4 regions of the Rhodopseudomonas sp. P1 genome follow, and region 4 is predicted to be linked to each of the others. Evidence: predicted binding sites of a transcription regulator. Region 4 holds the regulator's gene; each other region holds the start of a gene.

Region 1 (4,597 bases), 2.5 Mb from region 4:
CCCAGCGCATGGACGCCGGCGTCGGTGCGGCCGGCGCCATGCACCCGCACGGCCTCGCCGCAGGTCGCCAGTACCGCGGCCTCCAGCGCGCCCTGCACCGACGGCAGGGCCGGCTGCAACTGCCAGCCACAAAACGGCGCGCCGTCATATTCGATGGTGAGTTTGTAGCGGGGCATGACCCTATTTGGTGTCATTGCCGGGCTTGACCCGGCAATCCATCGTTCAAGAGAGATTTGTTTCGAGGATGGATGCGCGGGTCAAGCCCGCGCATGACGCTGTGCAATAGGCTCAGCCAACCACTCGCACACCCTTCGCGATCGGCGTGCCGCGCAGGAAGTCCTCGGCGGTCATCGGCTGCTTGCCGGCGCGCTGCAATTGCGCGATTCGGATCGCGCCGTCGCCGCAAGCAATCGTGAGATCGTCGCCGATCACTTCGCCCGGCGTGCCGCGCTCCTCGGCGAGCGCGCAGCGCAGCACCTTGATCCGGACCGGCTGACCTTCGATCGGCAGTTCGCACCACGCGCCCGGAAACGGCGACAGGCCGTGGATGTGGCGCAGCACCGCGCGCGCTGGCTTGGCGAAATCGATCTTGGCTTCGGCCTTGTCGATCTTGGCTGCGTAGGTGACGCCGTCTTCGCTTTGTTTGGTGAGCTGCAGCCCGCCGCGCTCCAGCGCCGCCATCGCCCGCACCATCAGATCGGCGCCGAGCCGGGCGAGCTGATCGTGCACGTCGGTGACCGTCATGGCGTCGGTAATGGCGATACGCTCGGCCATCGCGACATCGCCGGTGTCCAGCCCGGCGTCCATTTTCATCACCATCACGCCGGTCTCGGCGTCGCCGGCCATGATGGCACGATTGAGCGGCGCGGCGCCGCGCCAGCGCGGCAGCAACGAACCGTGCAAATTGTAGCAACCGAGCTCGGGCGCATCGAGAATCGCCTGCGGCAGGATCATGCCATAAGCGACGACGACGGCCGCATCCGCCTCGTGGGCGCGGAAGTTCGCCAGCGCCTCATCGGTGCGCAGCGTCTTGGGCGTCAGCACGGGCGCCTGCAGCCGGTGCGCGGCTAGCGCCACCGGCGTCTCCTGCAGCTTCATGCCCCGACCGGCCGGCTTCGGCTCGCGCGTATAAACCGCGGCGATGTCGTGGCCATGAGCCGCCAGCGCCAGCAGCGTCGGTACCGCGAACTCGGGCGTTCCCATGAAGACGAGGCGAAGCGGCATGGCGTCAGAGTCCCGGACAGGTCTGGGCGACGGAGGGCCGAGCGTCGCAACGCGCCGGCCGATCACCTGCGCGAGCGCTCAGACGTATTTGATGCCGCGCTTGGCAGCCTTCTCGAACTTGCGGATCACCATCGCTCGCTTCAGCTTCGACAGGTGATCGACGAACAGCACGCCGTTGAGATGGTCGATCTCGTGCTGGATGCAGGTCGCGAACAGACCGTCCGCATCCTCTTCCTTCACGTTGCCGTCGAGGTCGGTGTAGCGGATCCGAACCGTCTTGGGCCGTTCGACCTCGGCGTAGTATTCCGGGATCGACAGACAGCCCTCCTCGTACACGTTCATGTCCGACGAGGCGCCGATGATCTCCGGATTGATGAAGGCGCGCGGATCGCTTTTGCCGTCGCCTTCCTTGCGGACGATATCCATCGTGATCAGCCGCACCGGCTCGGCGATCTGGATCGCCGCCAGCCCGATTCCGGGAGCGTCGTACATGCTCTCGAACATGTCGTCGGCGAGCTTGCGGATCTCGGTCGTCACCTCGGTGACGGGCTTGGAGATCTCGCGCAGCCGTTTGTCGGGCAGAATGATGATTTCGCGTAGGGCCATGGCGGCGATTTAAGCGGCGCCGACGTTGCGGTCAATCCGGGACCGACCGGAGCTTCTGCCACTTTCGGCGCGGCCTGCCTTAAAGGTCTGTTCAGCGTCATGTTCTATCTTCGTTCTTGATGGCTGTGCAATCTGCTACACCGGCGGCGATGGACCAGATTCTGTTCAGGCTCGGCGAAGTGCCGGTCAGCCTCGGCATGGCCGGCGCAGCTTTTGCCGCACTCACGCTGGCCCTGCTCGCGATCATCGCCGTCCTGGTGGCCCGCGGCAGCGCCGCGCGGCGGACCGCGGAGATCGATCAGCGGCTGGCGGTGTTGATGCGAGCCCAGCACGAGGCCAACGGCCGGGTCGATGCAATGGGCCGGGCGCTTGCCGGCCGTCAGGCCGAGATGGCCCGGGCGATGAGCGAACGGCTCGACAGCGTCACCCACCGGTTCGGCCAGTCGCTGACCCAATCGACCCGCTACACCATGCAGAGCCTGCAAGCGCTGCACGAGCGGCTCGGCATCATTGACCGTGCCCATGACAACCTCACCGAATTGACCGATCAGGTGACGACCCTGCGCGACGTGCTCGCCAACAAGCAGGCACGCGGCGCGTTCGGCCAGGCGCGGATGGAAACCATCGTGCAGGACGGGCTGCCGAAGGGCTCGTTCGCGTTCCAATACACGCTGTCGACCGGCAAACGGCCGGACTGCGTGGTGCTGCTGCCGGATCAGCGGCCACTGTGCATCGATGCCAAGTTTCCGCTGGAAGCGGTGACGGCGCTGCGCGAGGCGACCACCGAAGAAGCCAAAAAGGCCGCCGCGCAGCGGCTGCGCACCGACGTGATGCGCCATGTCGACGACATCGCGTCCAAATACCTGATCCCGGGCGAGACCCAGGACACCGCGCTGATGTTCGTGCCGTCGGAGTCGGTCTATGCGGAGATCCACGACGGCTTCGACGACGTGATCCAGAAGGCCTACCGAGCCCGCGTCGTGCTGGTGTCGCCGTCGCTGCTGATGCTGGCGATCCAGGTGATGCAGCAGATCCTCAAAGACGCGCGGATGCGCGACGCCGCCGATCAGATCCGCACCGAGGTGCTCAGTCTCGGTGACGATCTGGCGCGCTTGCGCGAGCGCGTTACCAAACTGCAGACCCATTTCGGCCAGGTCACCGACGACGTCCGCCAGATCCTGATCTCCGCCGACAAAATCGAGCGCCGCGCCGCTCGGATCGAGGAGCTCGACTTCACCGACCAAGCCGCCGAGTCCGCATCGGCCCCTGCCCCCGAAGCTCCGTTGGCACCCGATCGCGCCGATCTGTTCGCCTCGCGCGCCTTCAAGATTGACGAAGTCGCGCCGAGCTGAGGCCGCGCCACACAACCCGCCGTCATCGCCCGCAAATGCGGGCGACCCAGTATCCCAGAGCCTTCGTGGCTCAGCGGCGACATGGTCCAGCATGGCCTCGTGCTTCACACAAGTCATGGTGAGTACTGGTTCGCCCGGACAAGCCGGGCGATGACGGACTTTGATGCCCCGCTTCCGTCGAATCTGCTACCAACCACGCATGAATGCTCCCGATCCCGCGTCGAATCCCGAGGCGCCGTCGCAAGTAGCCGTCACCAGGCCGAGCTGGCGCGAGGCGATGGCGGTGTATTTGCGGCCGCGGGTGCTGGTGGTGCTGTTTCTTGGCTTCTCCTCCGGCCTGCCGCTGGCACTGTCCGGTTCGACGCTCCTGGTGTGGATGCGCGAATCCGGCGTCGATCTCGGCACCATCGGGCTGTTCGCGTTGGTCGGCACGCCCTACACGCTGAAATTCATCTGGGCTCCGCTGGTCGACGCGCTGCACGTGCCGCTGTTCACCCGGACGTTCGGCCGGCGCCGCGGCTGGCTGGTGTTCGCCCAGCTGCTGCTGATCGCCGCCATCCTGGTGCTGGCATTCGCGGACCCGGCGAAATCGCCGCTCTACGTCGCGATCGGCGCGTTGCTGGTTGCCACCACGTCGGCCACCCAGGACATCGTGGTCGATGCCTTCAGGGTCGAGAGTCTGCCGGAACAAGAACAGGCCGCCGGCATGGCCGCCTATGTGGCGGCGTATCGGATCGGCATGCTGGTCTCGACTGCCGGCGCGCTGTTCCTGGTCAGCGCCTACGAATCCACCGGGCGGACCCGGCTGGAATCCTGGATGTGGGGCTACGTGACGATGGCCGCGATGGTGTTGATCGGCACCGTCACGGCGCTGCTCGCCACCGAGCCGGAACAGTCGGCGCGGGCCGAAGCTGCAACCAGCGGCGAAAGCGCGTTTCGCCGCGTCACCCAGGCGGCGATCGGTGCGTTCTCCGAATTCCTCGGCCGCAAGGACGCGTTCGCGGCGCTGGCTTTCGTGGTGCTGTTCAAGTTCACCGACGCGTTCTCCGGCACCATGACGGCGCCGTTCGTGATCGACCTCGGCTTCACGCGCAACGACTATGCGGCGATCGTCAAGGGCGTCGGACTGGCCGCAACGCTGATCGGCGGCTTTGCGGGCGGCTTCGTGGCGCGGCGTTATTCGCTCGCCGCCAGCCTGTGGATCGGCGGCCTGCTGCAGGCGGTCGCCAACCTGTCGTTCTCGTGGCTCGCCGTGGTCGGCGTCGATCAATGGGCGCTGGCGCTGGCGATCAGCGCCGAGAACTTCACCAGCGCGATCGGCACGGTGATCTTCGTCGCATATCTGTCGGCGCTGTGTAAGAACCCGCTGCACACCGCCACCCAATACGCCCTGCTGACCGCACTCGCTGCGGTCG
Region 2 (4,597 bases), 2.6 Mb from region 4:
TTCACCTTCCTGATCGCGCCGATTGCGACGGAAATCACCCTTGCCGCGCCCTCCACCACGGTCACCCTTGGCTTCGGCCGCTTCGCCTTCAGTCGCGCCGGCAGGAGCGCCGTGCTGCGGACGATTGCGATGGCGGTTACGATCGTGACGCGGCCGATGCTCGTCGGAGCGTCCACCTGGACGCCAGACTTCAACCAGCTCCGGCTCCGCCTTGGCGGCCGGCGCTGCTTCGGCGCTGGCAGCTGCGGGCGAAGCTTCGGCTGCCGTCGCTTCGGTCGCGGCGGCTTCGCCGGCTTCAGCAGCGGGCTGCTCCGCAGTCTCGGTGTTGGTGGCTTCCGCAACCGGCTCCGCTGCAACAGCCGCAGGCTGCTCGGCGACGGGCTGTTCGTCGGCGCTCGGCGCAGCCTCGGCGGCGTCGCCGTCCGTCGGCGACGGCTCGAACGCGATTGCGCCGGCCAGAATGGCCTGATCTTCAGCCGACATTTCGGTCGTGCTCGCCGCCTCGGTCGAGGCCGGAGCCGCCGCTTCGGCAGCTTTCGGCGCCTGGGGCAACGCCGGGCGCCGCTCCATGCGGTAGCCGAGCGCTTTCAAGATCGACGCGAAGTCTTCGCCAGCCGAACCGGTCAGCGACGTCATCGCCTGGGTGACGACGAAGCTGCGGCCGTCGAACGCACCCGCCGGCTTCTCGCCGGGCGCGCCTTCACGCCACGCCAGCGCAGGGCGGATCAGGTCGGCGAGACGTTCGAGAATGTCGACGCGGACGGCGCGTTCGCCGCACAACCGGTAGCCCAGCGTGCGGTAGGCATCGCGATCCAGCGCCTTGTCGGCCGGGAACGAGGTGCGGCCACTGCCGGCGAGATGCTGCGCGCTGGACAGCGCGGCAAGGTCGACATTGTCCTGCTTCTGCGCCCACAGCAGCGAGGCAAGCGCTCGCGCCGCCGGCTTCAGCAGCGAGGGGAAGTAGATGTGGTAGGCGCCAAACCGCACACCGTATTTGCGCAAAGTCGCGCGCGACGGCTGGTCCAGATCCTTCATCTCGGCCGCGATCTTGGCGCGCTCCAGCACGCCGAGCGCCTCGATCAGCTGGAAGGCGATGCCGCGGGCAATGCCGCTGACATCCTCAGCTTTGCCGAGTTCGAACAGCGGTCCGAGGATCTTTTCGACATGGGTCTTGAGCCACAGGTCGAGACGGGTCTGCACCGCTTCGCGCGGCGCGCCGGCCAGACGGTCGTCGGCGATGATCCGCAGCCGCGGCCGCAGCACGTCGTCCGAGCCCACCAGCCGCGCGACCGCATCGCCGGTCCAGCGAATGGTCCCGTCTGAGGTCAGGATGAACTGATCGTCTGGTGCGTTCGACAACTTCTCGGCGCGCGCGTCGATTTCGCCGGCTAGCGCCTTTTGCGCCGTCGCCTGCAACGCCTTCGCATCCGAGCCGGCCTCGGCCGCGTCGGGCGCAAAGGTGAAGCCATCGAGCCGGCCAATCACGTGGCCCTCGACGATCACCTCACCAGTCTTGCCAATTTCCGTATTCAACATCGTGTTTTCCCGCAGGCGGCGCATCAATACACTGGTCCGGCGATCGACGAAACGTTCCGTGAGCCGTTCATGCAACGCATCTGACAATTTATTTTCAACGTCGCGCGAGATGCCCTGCCAGTGTTCGGGGTCGGCGAGCCAATCCGGCCGGTTGGCGACGAAGGTCCAGGTGCGGATTTGCGCAATTCTCGCGGAAAGCGTGTCGATACCGCCGTCGGTGCGATCCGCCTGATCGACCTGGGCAGCGAACCAGCTATCCGGTATCCGCCCCTTTTGCATCAAGAACCGGTATAGCGTGATCACTAGCTCGGCATGGGCCGCTGGTGCGATCTTACGGTAGTCCGGGACCTGACAGACATCCCATAGCCGCTCCACCGCGGCTTTGCCCTGCGCGATTTCGCGCACCTCAGGGTCGCGGGCAACGTGGTCGAGCACGCGGAGATCCTCGGCAACCGGGGCGCGCGTCAGCGCCTCGTGCCGGGGCGACTCCGCCAGCGACACCTGCAGCGCGCCGAGCGAGGCGAAATCCAGCTCGGCGTTGCGCCATTGCAGCATCTTCACCGGTTCAAAGCTGTGATTTTGCAACGCGTTGACCAGCTCGGGCTCGAACGGCGCGCAGCGCCCGGTGGTGCCGAAGGTGCCGTCCCGGGTGGCGCGGCCGGCGCGCCCGGCGATCTGAGCAAATTCAGGCGGGGTCAGGCGGCGAAACTGATAGCCGTCGAATTTGCGGTCGGACGCGAACGCGACGTGGTCGACATCAAGGTTCAGCCCCATGCCGATCGCATCGGTGGCGATCAGGTAATCGACGTCGCCGGACTGAAACATCGCCACTTGGGCGTTGCGGGTGCGCGGGCTCAGCGAGCCCAGCACCACCGCGGCACCGCCGTGCTGGCGCTTGATCAATTCGGCGATCGCATAGACCTCGTCGGCCGAGAACGCCACGATCGCGGTCCGTCGCGGCTGCCGGGTCAGTTTGCGGTCGCCGGCATATTCGAGCTGCGACAGCCGCGGCCGGGTGACAATGCTGGCGCCGGGCAACAGCCGCTCGATCATCGGCCGCATCGTCGCGGCGCCGAGCAGCAGCGTCTCGTCGCGGCCGCGCCGGCGCAGAATCCGGTCGGTGAAGACGTGGCCGCGCTCGAGGTCGGCCGCGATCTGGATTTCGTCGACCGCCAGAAACGAGACGTCGAGATCGCGCGGCATCGCCTCGACGGTTGAGACCCAGTAGCGCGGCTTGGAGGGTTTGATCTTCTCTTCGCCAGTGACCAGCGCCACGGCGTTGGCGCCGACCTTGTCGACGATCTTGTTATAGACCTCGCGCGCGAGCAGCCGCAGCGGCAGACCGATCAGGCCTGACGGGTGCGCGACCATCCGCTCGATCGCCAGATGCGTCTTGCCGGTGTTGGTCGGGCCTAGCACCGCGGTCACGCCGGCGCCGGGAACGCGGTCATTGGTAAACGATTCAGAGTACAGGTTGGGCATTTCGAGTGGATTTCTGCGTGGTCGCGGTCAGATCTGTGTCACATCGCGACGCCGCAGCAATCGCCGATTAAGGGCTGGAACGAGTCCGGAACGAAACGCGGCCGAATCGCTGACTCGTTCTGAGTCGGGAGTGGCTGACGCAATATGTCGTACAGGGCTCAGCCGCGCGCTCAAGATCAGGTGAAAAGACAGGCCATTATCCTCTTCGCCCGGGTGAGTTCGCCGCGGTTCATGCGTTCCGCGATTCCGACGGGAGTCAACATGATTCAACGCCGCCGATCGCAGGCAGGCGGGGCCGCGCTCTATTGCGCGCGTGACGCCGACTTCGGCGGCGTGGCCTGGGTGATGAATTGCGTTGCTTCCAGCATCGCGTTGCCGACCGGCGTCGGGATCTTCAGCCGAAAGGGCGCGAGAACGCGGGTGCCGGCAATCGGCGCCAGCCAGACTTCCATGTCGCGCTGCTTGATCAGATATTTGATCGCGGCACGATCCGGAATGTAGCCCGACACCGGGTTGAAATAGACCGCGCAGACCAGCGCCGGCCCGCGATAGCCTTTCTCGGCCTTCACCGTCTCGGTGCGCTTGTATTCCATGCGCAGGTCATAGCGCATCCGACCATCGAAAATCGGTGTCGACACCCGGCAAGAATCCGGGCTGAGCACCTCGCCGGTGCCCGGCACGCGCAGGAACGACGCCGTCATCGGATCGATCACACCACGGCGATGCGCGTCCGTCACCGGGATGCGGTCGTCGTCCGGTGGCGGCTCCGGCTCGATGCTGGACTCTTTGACGTTGCCGTTCGCGAGCGTGATGCGGATGGTTTCTGTTTTCTTACCGCCCGTGATGCTGGCCATGTAGTTGCCGGGCACCAGCTGGCCGTTGATCACCCGGCCCTGCGCTTCGCCGCGGCCGTGGCCGCTGGAAAACGCCTGCATCACGCCGGAGGTCGTCCCGGTCGCGGACGCCGAATAGAAATCATCGTCGACCTGGATCACCCAGGCGCCCTTGCCGACCTCGATTCCGGCGAGTGACGCTTCATAGCGGGCGTCGAGCTTGCCCTGAGCGGCCGCAGGAGCTGCGGTCAGCACCGCGGCGGCAGCCAGCAGCCAGCCCAGACCCGCGTACCGGGTCGCCGCGGGAATGACAGTGGCAATGTGGCGGCTGCTGATGTTCACGAACGATGTCCTGCCTGGCGCGGAGGGCGCCGTCGATGGGTCAACTCGCACCGGGCCGATTTGTTGGTGTCGGAACCGAATACGTCCTTTATATGGTGCCAGATGCTTGATGGTGCCCGCAATCCGCGTATCGCCGAGCACCTCACGGCAGTTCCCGATTCGGCATTTTCGGGTTCCGGCGCAGCCGTCGCTTGACGCTGCGCGCCAGCCCTTTTATAGGTCCGCGGTTCCTGAAAACGGACGAATGATGAAGCCCCGCGCCTGCTGGTGGGCCGGCGGGGGATGACAGAGGATTTTCGCCATGTCTCGGCGCTGCGAACTGACCGCCAAGGGTGCCCAGGTCGGCCACAAGGTCAGCCATTCGAACATCAAGACCAAGCGGCGTTTCCTGCCCAACCTGGTCA
Region 3 (4,597 bases), 270 kb from region 4:
GGTGCCCGAAAATGCCGAACACGCCGCACTCTTCGCGCAGCGTGTCACCGTCAGTATCGAAAACGGTATCGTCGAGGATGTGTTGGTCGCGAGCGTCCGAAGCGGGCGTTGCGGCGTCGTCGGAAGAGCTGGGCATCGCGTCCATCGCGCCTCTCATGTGGGACACGCTCAGCGCGTGGCCGGTTTGCCCTCTATCAGCTTTTTCAGGCCGTCACGGGCAGGTTTGCTATAGCCGTCATTGGCACCGGGAGCAGCCGAATCCTCGGTCTGCTGCTGGTCTTCTTCCGGCTTGTTCTTCTTGAACCGTTTCAAGATGGTATTTTCAGGGTCGTCCGGCAAGAGCGTCATCAGCCAATCACCGGTTCCTTGCAGAACCGTGCGCGACTTCGCGTTGGTGACCCACTCGGGGCGCTGCTTGTCCGGCACCAGCCAGTTGAAGAACAGATACGCCACCACCACGATCAGCAGACCGCGGGCGAGACCGAACAGGAAGCCGAGGGTGCGATCAAGCGCGCCAATGCGCGAATCCAGGATCATGTCCGAGATCCGCACCGTGATGATCGACACGATGATCAGGGTGCCGAGGAAGACGCCGGCGATCACCACCACGGCGGCGACCGTCTCAGACGAGAAATAGGTCCGCGCCGTCGGCATCAGCTTCTGGAATGCGTACAGCGTCACCAGCGCGGCGGCGCCCCAGGCCGCGATCGACAGCACTTCGCGCATGAAGCCGCGCACCATCGCGAGCAGCCCCGACACCAACATCACCGCGAGAACAACGAGATCAAGGATGGTAATCGGCATCGGCAGGTCAGGTCCGCTCGGTCAGCACAACGGCGAATCGGCGTGCACGGGGTCGGCACAGGTGACGGTGGTATGGCACGCGACGCAAGGCGAGAAAACCACCCCCGTCCGCCTCGCCACAGCAATGTTCCGCTGGGTTAAAGCTTGGTGGCCGGATACGTTCAGCTTGCGCGGGCGTTGTATAGCGGCGCGCTCCCGAAACGTCACGCCGCTTCAACCCTCCTGGCGCCGGAATCGCGCCGGTGTTGCATTTGAGGCAGCTTTCGTCCGCTGCGCACCATCGTCGTCGCCCCGCCGTGTGCCGCGCGCAGCGATATCCGCCACCAGGCTGGAGAGGCCGCCGACGGACTGCAGCGTCAGCCCGGCATCGCTCGGCGCTTCGCCGCGGGTCTGTTCCGGCAGCACGGCGCGGGCGAAGCCAAGTTTGGCGGCTTCCTTCAGCCGTGCCGGGGTCTGCGCCACCGGGCGCACCGCGCCGGACAGCGAAATCTCGCCGAAATAAACCGCATCGGTCGGCAGCGGCGCGTTCGCCAGCGACGACACCAGCGCGGCGGCGGCGGCGAGGTCGGCGGCGGGCTCGTTGATGCGCAGGCCGCCGGCGACGTTGAAATAGACGTCGTAGCCGCTCAGCTTGACGCCGCAATGCGCCTCGAGCACCGCGAGCACCATCGACAGCCGTGCCGAATCCCATCCGACCACCGCGCGCCGCGGCGTGCCGAGCGTCGAGGGGGCCACCAGTGCCTGTAATTCCACCAGTACCGGCCGAGTGCCTTCGATGCCGGCAAACACCGCGGTGCCCGGCGAGCCGAGGTCCCGCTCGGACAGAAACAGCTCCGACGGGTTGCTGACTTCGCGCAGGCCCAGGCCGGTCATTTCGAACACGCCGATTTCGTCGGTCGGGCCGAAACGGTTCTTCACCGAGCGCAGGATGCGGAACTGCTGCGAGCCTTCGCCTTCGAACGACAGCACTGCGTCAACCATGTGCTCGACCACGCGGGGGCCGGCGATCTGGCCGTCCTTGGTGACGTGGCCGACCAGGATGATCGCCGCGCCGGTCTTCTTGGCGAAGCGGATCAGCGCCTGCGCCGAGGCGCGGACCTGGGTCACCGTGCCGGGCGCGGACTCCACCGTGTCGGTCCACATCGTCTGGATCGAGTCGATCACGATCAGCTTCGGCGTCGCGCCTTCCGACAGCGTTGCGATGATGTCCTCGACGGAGGTCTCGGCCGCGAGCTCGACAGGCGCTGAGGCGAGCCCGAGCCGTTCGGCGCGCAGCCGCACCTGGGCGATCGCTTCTTCGCCGGAGATGTAAACGGTGCGGTGACCGGCTTTGGCCATCAGACTGGTCGCCTGCGTCAGCAGCGTCGACTTGCCGATGCCCGGATCGCCGCCGACCAGCAGCACCGAGCCGCGCACGAAGCCGCCACCGGTGACGCGGTCGAGCTCCGCCATGCCGGAGGGCAGGCGGGGAGCGTCGTTGCTCTTGCCGGCCAGCGATTCCAGCTTGAACGTCCGGCCGCGTCGCTTGGCGCGGATCGACACCGGCACCGCGTTGTCACCGGCTTCCTCGACCAGCGTATTCCACTCGCCGCAAGCCTCGCACTTGCCCTGCCAGCGATTGAACGCCGCGCCGCAGTTCTGACAGACGAAGGAAGAGGAAGCTTTGGCCATGACGTCCACGTGGATGGGAAGAAAGCGCCCGACACCAAGACGGCCCGGCAGTCACCGAATATGTTCGCTTTTTGTTCCAGATGCAAGTCGCCGCGCCCGATTGAAGGCGATCGTCGGCCACCTTTCACAGGTTGCATTGACCTGGTGCTAACCCGCGGCCGCGATGATCCGCCGCCAACAGAGAACGGGGCGAGGGACTGCGCGTGATGATCAAGGCTGCCGATGCCGCGCCGGGCGGCGGACCGACGCTTGGCTGGTGGGCCGCGGCGGCTGCGCTTCTCGTGGTGCTGCTGGTGCCGTTGCTGATGGTCGATGTGCCGCCGGTGCTCGACTATCCTAATCATCTGGCGCGCTACTTCGTGCTGGCGCATCCGGACGATCCATTCCTGTCGCAGGTGTACGCGCCGCATTGGCGGATCCTGCCCAATCTCGGCATGGACGTGATCGGCGCGGCGCTGCTGAAAGTGTCGAGCGTTCACGTCGGCGGCCGCATCCTGCTGGCGCTCAGCCTGCTGATGCCGGTGATCGGTGCCATCGTGTACCACCGCGTGGTGTTCGGCCGGTTCTCGTATTGGTCGCTCGCCTCCGGCGTCGTCGCCTACAATGCGGTGTTCTTCCTCGGATTCATGAATTTCCTGCTGTCGCTCGGCCTGGCGCTGATCGGCGCGGCCGCGTGGATCGCGCTGCGCCGGCGTAACCGCAACACGGCGGCCGTGGTGATCGGCGCTACCTTCGCCGCGTTGACGTTCTTCTCGCACATCTTCGGCGTCGCGCTGTTCGCGCTTCTGATCGGCAGCGAAGAGATGGCGCGGATCATGCGCACCCGGCGTGATCGCGCGCCGGTGTTTGGCGAGACGGCCGTCTCGGCACTGCTGCTGGCGCTCGCGCTGGCTCCAGCGGTCGCGCTGTATCTGGCAAGCCCGCTCTCCGAAGCCGGCGCCAGCGTCGGACCATGGCGCGGCCTCGCCAAGCTATGGGACCTGTTTGCGCCGGTGATGACGACCAGCGAAGTCGTGACGATGCTGAGCGTCGCTGCGTTGTTGATCACGCTGGGGCTGGCGATCCGCGGCGCGCGGCTTGCGTCGGCGTTGCCGCTGACTCTGCTGGTGCTGGCGGCGGGCTTTGTCATCGTGCCGGCGATGTACAAAGGCGGCAGCTTTCTCGACATTCGCCTCGCGGTGATGGCGGCCGTGCTGCTGTTCGCAGGCATGTTGCCACAGCTCTCGCCGCGCCGTGCTGCGGCGGTGGCGGCGCTGGTGATCGCGCTGATTGCCGGCCGCTCGGCCTATGTGGCGCAGGGCTGGTACGACCATCGCCACGATCTCGCCGAACTGCGCGCTGCGATCGCCCATGTCGAGCCTGGCGAGCGGGTGCTGATGGCCCGCGGCCGCGAAGTCGATATCATTGCCGCGGCGCAGGCCGGGCGCGCGCTGGCCCGCTACTTTCCGCTCGACAATCACGTCGGCGCGCTGCTGACGATCGAGCGGCGCGCGTTCTGGCCGCTGATGTTCGCCGACGCCACGCAGCAGCCGCTGGTGGTGAAGCCGGCGTTCGCGTCCTATGCGGCGCCGCTGTGCGAGCCGGTGGAGCTGGCGTTGTTGATGGAGACGGCGTCGCTGCAGGTCGGGCAGGCGGGGCACCGCTGCAAGACGTATCTCGCCGACTGGCCGCACCGCTTCGACGCGGTGCTGATGCTGGAGCCGCCGGCCGCGGCGCCGTCGCCGGAACTGTCGCCGGTCTATCGAGGCAATTATGTCGCGCTGTATCGCGTGACGCCGCCGAAGGCCGAGCCGGGTTCCGCTGGCCGCGTTCATGCCGGTGAGGTAAGCTCGCCGGTGCAATGACCCCGCGCCGTCACGATAGCGATTACGAACGCCGCAAGTGGCGTCAGGTCGCCGGCCATTTCGGCATGGGCGCGGCATTCGGAGCGCTGTTCGCAGCGATCGTGCTATACAACAATTACTTCGGCCTGTCGGGCGTGATCGCGACCAGCGAGGCGCCGACTTTGGTGCGGATCATCTTCGTGGTCGGCGTTGCCGGATCATTCGCCTTCATGGCGGCGATCACCGGCTTTCTGTTTCTGGTCCACGAGGATTGAAAAATTAAGTGAGGCCCATCCGTC
Region 4 (4,597 bases):
TTACTGCGCCGGCAGCGCCCGGCAATCCATCGAGTACACCAGCTCGCCCTTCGCGGTGCGGCCGATCGGCTGGCACGGCGTGGACGCACGGCTCGGCTGCGCGCTCGGCGCTGCCGCAGGCCGCGCGGCTTCGCTCGAAGCTGCGGCCGGCGCGGCTGCAGGGGCCGCTGCAGGCTCAGGCGCGGATGCGGACGGCGGGCCGTAGTCGCCGGCGTTAAACGACGGCGCCCAGCCTTTGCTCCAGTCGTGGCGCATCCAATACACCGAGCCGAACGCGATGATGCCGACCACGACCATGATCCGCAGGAACCATTTCGGGAAATCTTCCATCTGCGCGCTCCACGTCCGCTCGATGCCTGGAACCGGTCGTACAGGCGAAGACGACGGTTCGACAATAATGATTTAGGCCGACGCGGCGGGACGCCGCGCTCGCCGTAGACTCCGAGCGCATCTTGCGCGGGCGCCGCGCGCCACCTAAAGCCGGATCGTGACGGTTCGATTTCAACTCGCCTGCGAGGGAGAAGCCCGATGGCTCTGATGCCGGTCGACGACGCGCTGGCCGCGGTACTGGCTGGTGCGCACGGGCTCGACACCGAGCTGGTCGCGATCGAGGACGCTCACCGCCGCGTGCTGGCGCGCGATCTCGCAGCGCTGCGGACCCAGCCGCCCCAGGCGATGTCGGCAATGGACGGCTACGCGGTGCGCGCTGCGGACGTGGCGGCGACACCTGCAACGCTCCGGGTGATCGGGGAGATCGCGGCCGGCCGCCCCTCGACGATCGGCATCGGCCCAGGCGAGGCGCTGCGCATCTTCACCGGCGGCGTGGTGCCGGACGGTTCGGACGCCGTGGTGATCCAGGAAGACACCGTGCGCGACGGCGACCGCGTCACCGTCAACGAAGCGGTCAAATCCGGCCGTCACATCCGCCCGGCCGGAATCGATTTCAAGGAGAGCCAGGTTCTGCTGCGCCAGGGCCACCGGCTCAGCGACCGCGACCTCGCGCTTGCGGCCGGCATGAACCACGCGGCGCTGCCGGTGCATCGCCGCCCGCGGCTGGCGATGCTCGCCACCGGCGATGAGCTGGTGATGCCGGGCACGACACCCGCCCCCGGCCAGATCGTCTATTCCAACGGCTACGCGCTACGTGCGCTGGCGCACGCCGAGGGCGCCGACGTGATCGACCTCGGCATCGCCGCCGACACGCTGGAAGCGACCCAGGCCGCGATCCGGCAGGCGCGCGATTTCGGCGTCGATCTGCTCGTCACCACCGGCGGCGCATCGGCCGGCGACCATGATCTGGTCAAGGGCGCGCTGGAAGCCGAAGGCACCACGATCGCGTTCTGGAAGATCGCGATGCGCCCGGGCAAGCCGATGATGCACGGTCATCTCGGCCCGATGCGGGTGATCGGCCTGCCCGGCAATCCGGTGTCGTCCTACGTCTGCGCGGTGCTGTTCATGGTGCCGCTGATCCGCGCGCTGTGCGGCATGAGCAAGCCAAGGCATGTCCGCGAGCCGGCGCTGCTCGGCGCGGACCTTCCCGGCAACGATCAGCGCGAAGACTATCTGCGCGCCACGCTGTCACGCGACCAAACCGGACGGCAGATCGCCACTCCGGTCGACAGCCAGGATTCGTCGCTGCTGGCACGGCTGGCGACCGCGGAAGCGCTGATCGTGCGCCCGGCTTTCGCGCCGGCGGCACCGGCCGGTTCACCCTGCGTCATCCTTAAGCTCCCGCTATAGCGACCCGTGAAAATCCTAGATTTCGATTAAGAGGTTGCGGAACACACCCCGAACAGATAGTGTCCGTTCATGATTTGTTTTCGAGATTCGGCGACGATGACGCTCTCACAAGGGCTCGTGGCCCGAACCGAAACGCACCTCGAACCGGCACATCATCGCCGACTGGGGATTTGCCGATGCTGACCCGCAAGCAGTTTGAGCTGTTGAAATTCATCAACGAGCGACTGAAGGAGGCCGGCGTGCCGCCGTCCTTCGACGAGATGAAGGATGCGCTCGACCTCCGTTCGAAGTCCGGCATTCATCGCCTGATCACTGCGCTGGAAGAGCGCGGCTTCATCCGGCGGCTGCCCAACCGCGCCCGCGCGATCGAAGTCATCAAGCTGCCCGACACCGGCGGGATGCCCGGCAACAGCCGGCGCGGTTTCACCCCGAGCGTGATCGAAGGCAATCTCGGCAAGGTGCGGCCGCCGAGCCCGGCGCCGGCCGAGGATGACCACGATCGCGGCAGCGTCGCGGTGCCGGTGATGGGCCGGATTGCGGCCGGTACGCCGATCGAAGCCTTGCAAAGCCGCAGCCACACTATCAGCGTGCCGGCCGACATGCTCGGCAGCGGCGAACACTACGCGCTGGAAGTGCGCGGCGACTCGATGGTCGAAGCCGGCATCCTCGATGGCGACATGGCGCTGATCCAGAAGAACGACATCGCCGACACCGGCGACATCGTGGTGGCGCTGATCGACGAAGAGGAAGCCACGCTGAAGCGCTTCCGCCGCCGCGGCGCCTCGATCGCGCTGGAGCCGGCCAACGCCGCCTATGAGGTACGGATCCTGCCGCCGAACCGCGTCCGCATCCAGGGCAAGCTGATTGGGCTGTACCGCAAGTATTGAGGCGCGCAGCGGGCAGAGCTGATCGCCCGCTCTGCCGTCGGCGTGCGGACCTTTGCGTCCTACTCGTCGCCCACCTGGTCCTGCGGCGCCGGCGTGGCGTCGATCGGCGCACGGCGACGGCTTGAAGGTTCGGTCGAGATAGCCGCGTCCGTCGCCGCCGCGGCCGCTGGAGCCCAGGGCCGGCTCTGGCCGCGAGGTCGGGCGGCCTCCGCCACGAACAGCCCTGGATCATTTCCGCTCCGCCGCAGCGCCAGCGCGCCATTCGCCTGCAATTCGTCCCGGCCGATCACCCGTGCGGCACAATCCGGCGGCGGCTGGCCGGCGGTGACGATCAGCACCGCACGGGCGCAATCGTCGGCGAGCCCGTCGGGCCGGAGCGACAGTGCCACCAGCCGTCCGTCGGCGAGCGGCGTGACACAGCCGTCCGGATCGCAGGAGACGCCGGCGCGCAGCGACGCTGCATCCGGGGCGCGGGAATCGGCATCGGCGGCGAGCCACTCCTTCAGCCGAAAGGTATCCGCGCCGCTTTGCATCAGGTGCAGCCGGCCGTCGGCGCCGCGCACCGCGACCTGCCTGCCGTCGCCGGCAATCAGTACCTCCGGCTGCGGCGTCAGCGCCGCCCAGGCGATGGCGACGCCAACGCCGAACGCCCCGCCCCAGCGCAGCGGCGAGCGCAGCAGACCGAGCATCACGATACCGAGCGAGGCGACGAGCAAGGGGCCGCTACCGAACGCGGTCACGCGGCCGACCGCGCCGGGCAGCGACGCCACCCATTGGGCGACCAGGATCATCCAGTCGATCCCGAGTTCCATGATCCGCCAGAACGGCGCATCGAGCCCGAACGGCATCGCCGCGAGCCCGAGCAGCCCCGCCGGCATCACGATCGCCGACACCACCGGCATGGCCGCCAGATTGCTGAGCACGCCATAGGGCGTGATGCGGTGGAAGTGATAGGCCGCGTACGGCATCGTCGCGAAGCCGGCGACCAGCGAGGCCAGCGCAAGCAGCGCAATCTCCCGCCCGCCCCACAGCGCCACCCGCGCAGCAGTCGAACTATCGGCCTGCGCGAACAGCGCCGGCATGCCGATCTGTACCAGCGCGACCAGGCCGAGTGTGGCCGCGAACGACATCTGGAAGCTCGGATGCACCAACGCTTCCGGCGCGATCAGCAGCACGACCAGTGCGGCCAGCGCCAGCGTCCGGAACGTGATTGCGCGGCGGTCGACCATCACGGCGATCAGCACCACCGCGGTCATCAGAAAGCTGCGCTGGGTCGCGACTTCCGCGCCCGACAGCGCCAGATAGAACGCGGCCGCCATCAGCGCGACCGCGGCCGCGACCTTCTTGATCGGAAACGTCACGGTCAGCCGCGGGATCAGCGCCAGCAGGGCGCGGAGCGCGAAGAACACCACGCCGGCCACCACCGCCATGTGATAGCCGGAGATCGACAGCACGTGACCGAGACCGGAGATGAACATCGCATCGTTCACCGGGGTCGAGATCGCGTCTCGCTTACCTGTGAGCAGCGCGGTGGCGATCGCGCGCGGATCGCCGCCCAGCGACGCGCGGATTTGGGCGTCGATCGCATCGCGCAGACCCTGCATCACCGCGGCGTAGCGCAAGCGCCAGCCGCCATCCTGCGGCGGCTCGGCGGTGGTAATTGCACCGAGCACGAAGCCGGACGCAGCGATGCCCTGGAAGTACAAATCGCGCGCGAAGTCGTAGCTGCCCGGTCGCAGCGGCTGAAGCGGCGGCTGCAGCCGCGCCTTCAGCGTCACGAAGCTGCCGACCGCAGGCGCCGTTCCCTTCTTCACCGACAGCCGCACCCGCTCCAGCGATGGTGCCCGCGCCGCCTGCATCTGCGTCACGCGGAGAACGAAGCGGTCGGTGCGCTCGCGCTCTTCGCGGATTTCGACGAAGCCCCGCAGCTCCGCTGCGAACACCGGCGCGGCCAGCACCGGATGCGCGAT

Evidence for each region. The regulator LexA, encoded in region 4, represses DNA repair genes until DNA is damaged. The targets are predictions, from matches to a motif close to TGTTCNNNNTGTGTTCNG.
Region 1: a site for LexA is predicted at 1,931-1,948, ahead of LRC39_RS03180 (DNA recombination protein RmuC). Genes of this name have one in related genera too.
Region 2: a site for LexA is predicted at 3,094-3,111, ahead of LRC39_RS02500 (helicase-related protein). Genes of this name have one in related genera too.
Region 3: a site for LexA is predicted at 2,537-2,554, ahead of radA (DNA repair protein RadA). Genes of this name have one in related genera too.

What each region holds. Positions count from the first base shown of each region.
Region 1 is NZ_CP088006.1:675,015-679,611, reverse strand. It holds gene truA (tRNA pseudouridine(38-40) synthase TruA) at 1-176, opposite strand, end outside; gene fmt (methionyl-tRNA formyltransferase) at 289-1,224, opposite strand; gene def (peptide deformylase) at 1,303-1,830, opposite strand; gene LRC39_RS03180 (DNA recombination protein RmuC) at 1,980-3,182, shown strand; gene LRC39_RS03175 (AmpG family muropeptide MFS transporter) at 3,382-4,597, shown strand, end outside.
Region 2 is NZ_CP088006.1:527,816-532,412, forward strand. It holds gene LRC39_RS02500 (helicase-related protein) at 1-3,018, opposite strand, end outside; gene LRC39_RS02505 (DUF3108 domain-containing protein) at 3,321-4,193, opposite strand; gene rpmB (50S ribosomal protein L28) at 4,495-4,597, shown strand, end outside.
Region 3 is NZ_CP088006.1:3,417,084-3,421,680, reverse strand. It holds gene purF (amidophosphoribosyltransferase) at 1-145, opposite strand, end outside; gene LRC39_RS15845 (CvpA family protein) at 169-804, opposite strand; gene radA (DNA repair protein RadA) at 1,018-2,475, opposite strand; gene LRC39_RS15835 (hypothetical protein) at 2,682-4,319, shown strand; gene LRC39_RS15830 (hypothetical protein) at 4,316-4,573, shown strand.
Region 4 is NZ_CP088006.1:3,144,606-3,149,202, forward strand. It holds gene LRC39_RS14625 (hypothetical protein) at 1-330, opposite strand; gene LRC39_RS14630 (molybdopterin molybdotransferase MoeA) at 529-1,740, shown strand; gene lexA (transcriptional repressor LexA) at 1,917-2,627, shown strand; gene LRC39_RS14640 (ComEC/Rec2 family competence protein) at 2,687-4,597, opposite strand, start outside.